Regions from separate parts of the Vibrio toranzoniae genome, predicted to be linked through region 1. Evidence: predicted binding sites of a transcription regulator. Region 1 holds the regulator's gene; each other region holds the start of a gene.

Evidence for each region. Region 1 encodes CRP, which controls carbon source genes, mostly activating them, when cyclic AMP is high. Its sites were predicted from a motif close to TGTGANNNNNNTCACA; they were not measured.
Region 2: recB (exodeoxyribonuclease V subunit beta) is a predicted target of CRP. The motif match lies at 1,776-1,791, and genes of this name have one in related genera.
Region 3: cdd (cytidine deaminase) is a predicted target of CRP. The motif match lies at 2,139-2,154, and genes of this name have one in related genera.

The regions. Positions count from the first base shown of each region.
Region 1 covers NZ_AP025514.1:2,849,786-2,853,092, reverse strand. Annotated here, with positions in the region: gene OCU50_RS13010 (DUF1338 domain-containing protein) at 1-764, shown strand, start outside; gene crp (cAMP-activated global transcriptional regulator CRP) at 949-1,581, opposite strand; gene OCU50_RS13000 (phosphoribulokinase) at 1,822-2,691, opposite strand; gene OCU50_RS12995 (YheU family protein) at 2,769-2,981, opposite strand; gene OCU50_RS12990 (hydrolase) at 3,103-3,307, opposite strand, start outside.
Region 2 covers NZ_AP025514.1:2,424,653-2,427,959, forward strand. Annotated here, with positions in the region: gene recB (exodeoxyribonuclease V subunit beta) at 1-1,678, opposite strand, end outside; gene OCU50_RS10905 (hypothetical protein) at 1,920-2,081, opposite strand; gene recC (exodeoxyribonuclease V subunit gamma) at 2,088-3,307, opposite strand, start outside.
Region 3 covers NZ_AP025514.1:1,739,275-1,742,581, reverse strand. Annotated here, with positions in the region: gene purT (formate-dependent phosphoribosylglycinamide formyltransferase) at 1-979, opposite strand, end outside; gene cdd (cytidine deaminase) at 1,147-2,034, opposite strand; gene OCU50_RS07650 (LrgB family protein) at 2,351-3,028, opposite strand; gene OCU50_RS07645 (CidA/LrgA family protein) at 3,031-3,307, opposite strand, start outside.

The DNA.
Region 1 (3,307 bases):
TATGGGATGATTACATTCACAGGCTGTGCCCATCGGCTGAGAAAGTACACCAGTTGCTAAAAGAAGACGAAGCGCTGATTAATGATCATATTGCACTGCGTACTTTCAATGTAGCTCCGCTGGGAATTGAAACGCTGGCTAAGCCTTTCCTTGAGTTAGGTTATAAAGCGTGTGGCGATTACCTGTTTGAGAGCAAGAAGCTAGTCGCTAAGCATTACGAGCATCCAGATCCAAAGCAGCCGAAAGTGTTCATTAGTGAGTTGAAGGTAGAAGAGTGCTCAAGTGAGTTGCAACAGATCGTTGCTAAGTTGGTTGAGCAAGTTGACGCAAGTCAGCTTCAAGGTCATGAATTCTTGTTTGGTGGTCGTCTCTGGGATTTGAGCTTCGCTGATTTCCAAGTGCTAGCAAAAGAGAGTGAATACGCGTCTTGGCTAGCGGCTCATGGTTACGGTGCCAACCACTTTACGGTGAGTGTGAACCAGTTAAATAAGTTCGATGAAGTGCAGGTTGTGAATGACTATCTGAATGAGTCGGGATTCACGATCAATGCATCTGGAGGTGAGGTGAAAGGCTCTCCAGAGGTCTTATTAGAGCAATCATCAACAATGGCAGACAAAGTCCCAGTTTCATTTGTGGAAGGCAATGAGATGATTCCTGGTGGCTTCTATGAGTTTGCTAAGCGCTATGCGATGGCGAATGGTGAGCTTTATACCGGGTTTGTTGCAGCATCGGCTGACAAGATTTTTGAAAGCACCAACGGTTAAAGAAAGATTCGAGCACAGGCTTTGCCCTAGGGATGCGGGTGCGCTTCGCTTCGAGATAGTTTGCGTTTGGAAGTTGTAAGTGTTCCATTCGCATCTCGCATCTGCTCTTTAGATCTTTAGATAACAAAAAAGCCACCAAATTTTCATTTGGTGGCTTTCAAATTTTTGGCTCAGTTAATCGAGATTAACGAGTGCCGTATACCACGATAGTTTTACCGTGTGCAGAAATTAGGTTCTGCTCTTCTAGCATCTTTAAGATACGACCTACTGTCTCACGAGAACAACCAACGATCTGGCCAATTTCTTGACGAGTGATCTTGATTTGCATGCCGTCAGGGTGAGTCATTGCATCGGGTTGTTTCGCTAGGTTTAGTAGCGTTTGAGCGATACGACCGGTTACGTCAAGGAACGCTAAGTCACCAACCTTTTGGCTAGTTACTTGTAGGCGGCTTGCCATTTGCGCTGAAAGACGCATCAGGATGTCTGGGTTCACTTGGATAAGTTGGCGGAATTTCTTGAAAGAAATCTCAGCGACTTCACAAGGAGATTTTGCTCGAACCCACGCAGTACGCTCTTGGTCTTCTTCGAATAAGCCAAGCTCACCGATGAAGTCGCCTTGGTTTAGGTAAGAAAGAATCATCTCCTTACCTTCTTCGTCTTTGATAAGAACTGCCACAGAACCTTTCACAATGTAGTACAAGGTTTCTGCCTTTTCACCAGCATGAATCAAAGTACTTTTTGAAGGGTACTTATGAATATGACAGTGTGAAAGGAACCACTCTAATGTTGGATCGGTTTGGGGTTTACCTAGAACCATAATATCTTACTTCCTCTGCAGGGTATGCTTGCTGCTTTCCGTATTTTAGCTAAGCCTGGATTGACTCGTTAGGATAAGAGCACTTGTTGAGTGCTGCAAGCTATCTTGTGTTTCGTTTAAGAATAGTATCCTTTTTCAGGTACTATTTCTTGATTTTAATCGTGACCAAGCTACGATTTTTTACGCAAAATTGTGCACATGATCACGGTATGAAAAGTAATCAATAGGAATGTCGTACCGTTAACCTATTTTGCCGGTTTCGATGAGTTGCTGCAGGATTGGCCTTACAATGAGCTCCATAGCAAAACTCATTTTTCCTCCTGGCACCACAAGCGTGTTGTGGCGAGACATAAATGAGCCATCAATCATAGCCAAAAGGTAGGGGAAATCGACGTTTTTGATGCCACGTAATCGTATAACTACGAAGCTCTCGTCTAAACTAGGGATCCCTTTGGCGTTGAGTGGGTTGGATGTATCTACGGTTGGCACTCGTTGAAAATTGATATGAGTACGCGAAAATTGAGGAGTTATGTAGTTAAGATAATCATCCATTGAACGAACAATTGAGTCCATTACTGCTTCGCGTGAGTGCCCGCGATCGCGTGTGTCACGAACGAATTTTTGTATCCATTCAAGGTTTACGATTGGCACCATGCCAATTAGCAGGTCGACATGTTTAGAGACGTTGATGTCTCCGTCTACTACACCGCCGTGTAGGCCTTCGTAGAACATCACATTTGAATTTTCAGGGATCTCTTGCCATGGCGTAAAGGTACCTGGCATTTGATTGTAAGGCACGGCTTCATCGAAGGTGTGCAGATAACTCCGTACTTTACCGGTGCCTTCATTACCGTATTGATGGAAGAATTCTTCTAATGCGCCAAAATCGTTAGCCTGTGGACCAAAGTAGCTGATGTGTTTACCTTGCGCGCGTGCCTTGCGGATTTCGACATCCATTTCTGGTCGAGTAAAGCGATGGAAGCTATCCCCTTCAACCCAAGCGGCCTTCACGTCCATCATATTGAACATTTTACGGAAGGCTTCTGAGGTAGTGGTGGTGCCGGCTCCAGATGAACCCGTCACCGCAATAATTGGATGTTTAGCGGACATGACAACCCTTGTCGTTTGAGTAACATACTTGTTAGCAATCGATTTTTACTATAACACGGCTCCTTTCTAAGCGCAGCCTAGAAGCGTTTTATGACTTGGATATCAACGGTTTCATGTAGCTCAGAAAACACGATGCTGACCTCTCCCGAGGCTAATTGATGTTTCACTTGGTCAATCTTGTTCTGTAATGAAACCTCTACGTCGCCGTAGTCTGTACCTTCACGTAGTACGAACTCTTTGATGAGGTTTTCCAGTGTCTCTGGCGCGATGTCTTGCCATGGGATGATCATAAATACTTCTCTCTTTTATGTTCATAAGTATGTTCATTGGTACGTTGATGAGTGTGTCTAGTGGACATTACCACTCCCCCCTCTTTACCAAAGCTAAGCTTATTTTTATAACGTCCGGGCATTATGCCGAATCTTGGAGACTTTCATAGTAGGCGGGTAATGCTTCTTCTAACCAAAATCTAGGTTTGAGCGTACTGCCGGTAATAAAGCCCACATGGCCACCTTTTTGAAACAGTCGATAATCGATGTTGTCGGGGAGGACGAATTTTGGAATAACATCATCGGTCATGAATGGATCATCTTTGGCGTGAATGATCTGTGTCGGT
Region 2 (3,307 bases), 430 kb from region 1:
CGTTATCAAAATAAGCTTGCTGGTTTTGAGAAGCGGTCAGAATGGTTTGAATTTGACTCGCCGTCGCCTCAGCCATCGCCTTATGATATTCGCCCTTTGGTAACGGCTTGTCTTCAGCCTCTTGCAGCCAAAAGGTAAGTGCGTGCTGAGTTTCTCCGTTCATCACCCATTGGCGTTTGTCGGCCGATGGACTGGCAGCTACGGGTAAGAATGGGATGTCTTGGTCGTAGATAAACGGGCTGTCCGAATTCATAAACACTTGGTTTACTGCACTGACCATATCGGCACTTGAACGCCAGTTAGTCCCTAAGGTGTAGTGAGCACTAACTTGGTTTCTCGCCTTGATATAGGTAAAGATATCTGCGCCACGGAAGCCATAAATAGCCTGCTTCGGGTCACCGATCATAAACAAGCCGCACTGCGAATTATCGAGATAGATTCGGCTAAAAATACTGTATTGCAGCGGGTCGGTATCTTGGAATTCATCGATCATCGCAACCGGGTAGAGTGTGCGAATTCTTTCCACCAGCAATGATTGCTCATCGACATCAATCGATGCAGATAACTGAGTCAGCAAGTCATCAAACGATAACCACTGCTTTTGCTGTTTAGCCTTAGCGAGCATAGTTCGACAATGGGTAATCGCATGTGCCAATAACGGAGCTTTCAAGTCGGCTGGGTGATTTAAGAAATCTTCAATCGCTTCGAAAACGGCATGCTGAGGTGCGGTGCCTTTCGGTGTTTTCTCGATTAAAGTGGCTTGCGAGAACTTCTCTAATTTGTCTGGGAACTGGTAATCATGGGTGTCGCTCTGCGCCCATGCTGTGACCGCTTCTAGCCATGTCGGCAGAGACTTCTTGGTGTAACTGCGCTTGTTCACATCTGAACCTGAGATCAAAGCCAAAAAGTCCGCTTCAAATTCACACCACAGCGCTTTGAGCTGCTTCACTTTGTCTAGGTTCTGGTTGTGCAGAGTTTGCAAATCACCCGACATAGCATCTACCGTCAATTTCAGCGGCGATCCTGTCAGATAACGATTTACGTCTGCTAATAATGCAGCCGGTGACCCCCAGATATGACGAACCTCACCAGCCAGTTGAATAGGTAGCGGATAAAACTGCTTACGCCAATAATCGGCAACCACTTGCGCTTTCAGATGGCTTTCATCGGTCACAAATTCGTTATCGAAACGGCTTCCGGACTCGAAGGCATTTTGAGTCAACATTCGCTGACAGAAGCCATGAATGGTGTAGACAGCAGCCTCGTCCATTTGCCTTTCGGCATTGAGCAGTGTTTTCGCAGCGCCAGCATGATCATCGATGGCTTGCAACAGAGGCGCAATCACTGGGTCGTCACTTTGACCACGAGCAAACGCAATGCGCGCATCATGGATTCGGGCACGAATACGATCTCGCAGCTCTGCAGTTGCCGCTTCAGTAAAGGTCACCACCAGAATTTGGTCTACGGTTAACGGTTCATGGTGTCGGGTGGCTTCGTTCAGATCACCTTGCGGTGCAGCCGTGCCGTGCCCGAGCAGTAAGCGCAAATACAAGCCAGCAATGGTGAATGTTTTACCCGTACCTGCTGATGCTTCAATTAAACGCGCACCATGAAGTGGAAACGTCATGGTATCGAGTGTCTGTGGAGTGATTACCTGAACACTGCTTGTGGTCGTCATACCTTACTGCCTTCTGATAAATTAGTCTGTTACAAATGTGACCTAGCGTAGAAAATGTCATTCAATTTACGTCCTACGCTGATTTGTTAATAGTTAGTGCGATCTCTCTCACGGATCAATTCAGATCGCCTCGCTACTATGCGCCCACGAGTTCAGGAGCGCGATTCGAGTTTTATACTCATGCGTTACTTTGAACCACAGAATAATGGTCCCTCTGACCTGTGGCCGTACAGCGAACGCCCTACACTAATAATGATTTACTGGCGGCCACTTTATTTCCTGTACCTTGCTTCTCTTCACCTTGATTCCATTCACATTGAAAGCAAGCACCCCAAATGCTGACCAGCAACTCTCTTTCGTCATTCATTAATTCAGCGCACCCGCGATTGATCTTATCGATCACAACCACTTACTCCTGATCTTCCAGATCGGCAGCCGCCAACCTTGCCGCCTGTAACACAAGCGTTGAATACATACGCGACTCAGCAGCCAGCTCATCGTCCCACTTAGGCCAAATACGTGAGATGTAGGTATCTCGACCCTCGCCAGTAAAGGCGAAGCTGTCATTAAAGGTATCGGCCATTTTCTTCAGAGACTTCTCTTCATCATCGACCCATTTACCACGGCTAAAGCCCGCTTCAACGCCGGCCAATGCGGTTTTCGGGAAGTAAGGCAGTGGTGCAGTCATACCTTGATAGAACAGTCGAACTAACTCAGCCAATAAACTCTTTGCTTGCTGCGCATCAGCAATCGGTTGTAACGTTTGGTGAACCACACCTTCTTTTCTGTCATAGCCAATAATATGAGTCGTTTTCCCTTGCCCCATGACTGCACAACATAGATGATCAATCCACGCTGCCAAGTAATCTTGAGAGCGTATTTTACCGCTACGGAAGCGCACTAAGCCTGATTGATAGTTTTGAGTAAGCCAACCCATCAAACGAACCGGTTTGCCCTCGCCTAGCACATCAAACTCAATATTTATCTCAAGATCTTGCTGTGGCTGCCCACTCACAAATCGAATCTCTTTGGCTAAGTCTTCCGCTTGGACACGGTTAGTCTCAAATTCAATATCACCAAAGGCGCCAACCGGTAATCGACCTTGGGCTTTTTGCTCAGAAACAAACAAGCGAACCGCTTCATCTGCCCCTTCTGGGTTATCCAGCAATACTTGCAGCAGAGCATCTTTAAGTTGGAAGCTTTCTAAGCCATTAAGCACGAACGGCTCATCGTCTTCCATTACAGGAAGTGGCGGCTCAAACACTACCTTTAAGCGACGATTAAAGAAGTATTGCACTGGCAAGCGCCAGAAACGCTGCAGCTCAACCAGATCGAGCTCTAACGGATAAGTCGCACCAAGCAAATAGTCATCCAACGCACGATTGAATTCACCACTGCGTTCACCGGAACGGTTAGCCGCAGGAAGCCATTCTTTGGCGTAGCTCAATACATGACTTTCATCACCTTGTGTAAAGGCTGCCGGGCTAAACGGGGTCATGGTGTGCTCAAAGCTGATCGCTTGAGTCAGTTTGATACCAGAATCATCACTTGGTAGTGATTGGTCTTCACTTAGGCAGTAGTTCTGCTGGCAGTACTCAATCAACTCTGAAACCAATACCGAGGGCACTC
Region 3 (3,307 bases), 1.1 Mb from region 1:
GGCCAAGGATTACCGCAGAGGCACAAGGACCATACTGAGTAATTGATTTGATCGGCATACCAGTAAAGGCACGAACGTGCAATGCAAACTCTGATGAGTCTTGAGACATCAAAGTCACCAAGCCAGTATCGTGTGGGCGAGGGGAGACTTCATTGAAGATCACATGATCGCCTTTAACGAACAGTTCAACACCAAATATACCGTGACCACCTAGTGCGTTAACCACTTGTTCTGCCGTGTATTGCGCCGCTTTCAAGGCATTGTCTGACATCACTTGTGGTTGCCATGATTCACGGTAATCACCGTCTTCTTGGCGGTGACCGATAGGCGCACAGAAGTGAACACCATCAACAGCGCGAACGGTTAACAGAGTGATCTCATAATCAAAGTCGATGAAGCCTTCAACAATCACACGACCTGCGCCAGTACGACCACCTTCTTGTGCGTAGTCCCAAGATTTCTGGATGTCTTCTTCAGTTCTGATAATGCTTTGGCCTTTGCCTGAAGAACTCATTACAGGCTTAACAACGCAAGGCATACCCACGAATTCAACAGCAGCGGCGAAGTCTTCGAAGGTGTCTGCAAAGCGGTAAGGTGAAGTGCTCAGTTTTAGCTCTTCAGCTGCAAGACGACGGATACCTTCTCGGTTCATTGTCAGTTTCGTCGCATTAGCCGTTGGAACAACATTCAAGCCTTGTGCTTCTAGCTCTACCAATTTGCTGGTGGCAATAGCTTCTATTTCTGGAACCACATAATCTGGTTTTTCGAGTTCAATGACTGCTTGCAGTGCATCGCCATCTAACATGTCTAATACATGGCTACGATGTGCAATTTGCATTGCGGGTGCATCAGCGTAACGGTCACATGCAATAACTTCCAAACCTAAACGTTGGCACTCGATAGCAACTTCTTTGCCGAGTTCACCTGAACCTAATAGAAGTACACGAGTAGCATTTTCACGAGTAGCAGTACCAAACATAGAAATTCCTTCCGACCTTATGAACGATTGATTGAAAACGGGGTGATCATACTGATTTGCATGACAAAAGCAAACGTTTGCTTTGGTTGTTCCGTTCATTACAGGCATAAAAAAAGCAGCTCCGAAAAGTAGGGCTGCTTATTTAAAATAATGTTAACCAGATGTACTTAGATTGCTAAGTAAGTCACTGGAATATCGGGGTTAATTGCTTCTAACGTAGACTGAGTATCGGCTAGGTGACTGATGCTACCATCAGCAATCTCAACTAAGGCAGCGTTTTCAATTTGTTCGAAATCGAAGCCAGCCATCTTAAGTTGAACCAAGGCTACTTGTAGCGGCGGTAGACTTGGGTTGAATGCCGCGTTTTCTGCGTAAGCACCGGTGAACATCTCACCCGTTGTCAGTTGTAGTGAAACACCACTTAGGTTCTTCGTGTAAGGTGCGTGGCTGCGGTTTAACGCTTCTAAGGCACGGACGACAAGCGGGGTCGTTTCATCTGACTGATATTCATGATTCAGTTTAGCCATTAATCCCGTTGTGATGCCTAGATCTGCTGGACCGAATGAATCTGGCAGGTATTCTTGCAGTGACATTTCATCACGTTGTGGAAGCTGAACTTTGAGCTCTTTTGCTGTCGTCAGTTCGTTCATGAATTGTCGGCAGTGTCCACAAGGGCTGAAGTTGATTGTGATATCCGAGATACCTTCTTCACCTTTCATCCAAGCATGGCTGATCGCAGATTGCTCAGCGTGTACGGTTTGGCCAAGTTGAGCTCCGGCGATTTCAAGGTTTGCACCAAAATACAAAGTACCAGACAAACCACGCACGATTGCACCAACATAGAAGTTTGAGAGCGGTACGTAAGCATAGGCTGCAGCAAAAGGAAGCAACGCAATACGCAGTTCGTCATCCGCTAATCCACTTGCTTGTAGTAGGCTGGCAAATTGTTCTGGAGAGAATGTTGCGTCAAAGTTGTCTGCTAATACGATGTCGCTTAAAAGTACTTTAATTGAAGAGGGAGCACTTTCCAGCGCCAGGGTAATACGACTGTTCATGTTGAATCCTTAATTGACCTTAGACTTTAATTTTATGCAATGTTCAGGATATTTCTGTGATTATTGTCACCATTTAAATTCCATTGTTACATTGCCTTGCATAATTAGAGTGAGGTCACAAATGAAATCGATTGCAAGATTGAAAACAACACGTGATATCGCATTTATTGTCAAAAATAAGAAGCCCAAACAGACTCTGAAATAAACAGAGTCCTGCTTGGGCTGATTTGGTTTTGAAAACACTTGTAAGCGATTAAAAGAGCTTGCAAGTGTTGTTTGGTGGAGGCTTATTGCTCGTATCTTGTCATCTGGCTAGTTAAGAATAGAGCCAAACCACGACGGAAAACACGCTAGGGGCAATGATTGAAGTGATAACCCCGCAAAGTACTAATGCCAATGAACTGAATGCGGCATCTTCTTGGTTCTTTTCTGCACAAGTCGCGGTGCCCAACGCGTGAGAAACCGTACCCATGGTTAAACCTCTGGCAACTGGGCTCTTAATGCCAATCAGGTTGTAAATAGGGTAAGCAAAAATCGCCCCGAATAGGCCGACAATCAATACCAAAATTGCCGCAATGGCTGCTTCACCACCTAAATGGCTCGATACTTCCATCGCGATAGGTGTGGTGACTGATTTACCCAATAAACTCGCAATCAAGCTTAAATCCGCTTTGAAAGCCACAGCAATTAATGCGGTTGTAGTCATCGACATCACACTGCCCAATGTGCAGGCAAAGGTAATAATACGCCAGTTAGCTCTGATTTGAGGTAACTGTTCATACAAAGGGTAAGCAAGTGCAACAACCGCAGGTTGAAGCATGTAAGTAATCCAAGTGTTGTCTGCGTAATAGGCTTCAAAGGGGACTTTGAAGAACATTAGAACTGGGATAATGATGCCAATGCTGATTAACAAAGGATTACACAGCGGAGAGTTCACTTTTTGGCTTACCCAACGAGCAAACAGAAATACCACAATAGTCAGTAGAATCCACATGACTATTTACCTCTCGAAAGTAAGCGGTCTAAGAACCAAGATAACGAAACCAAGACTATGAGCGTTCCACCAACGGCACTGGCCATGATTGGCAGTGCATTGGCGATAAGCAATTCGAAGTGATCCATTAACCCAACACTGATTGGAACGAACAACAAGATCATCAAACGAATAATCAAGCTGGCACCGGGCTGTACCCAGTGTGGAGGGACAATACCAATCACCATAGCGGAAAACAGAATCAACATGCCAAAAATACTACCGGGAATTGAGGTTTCC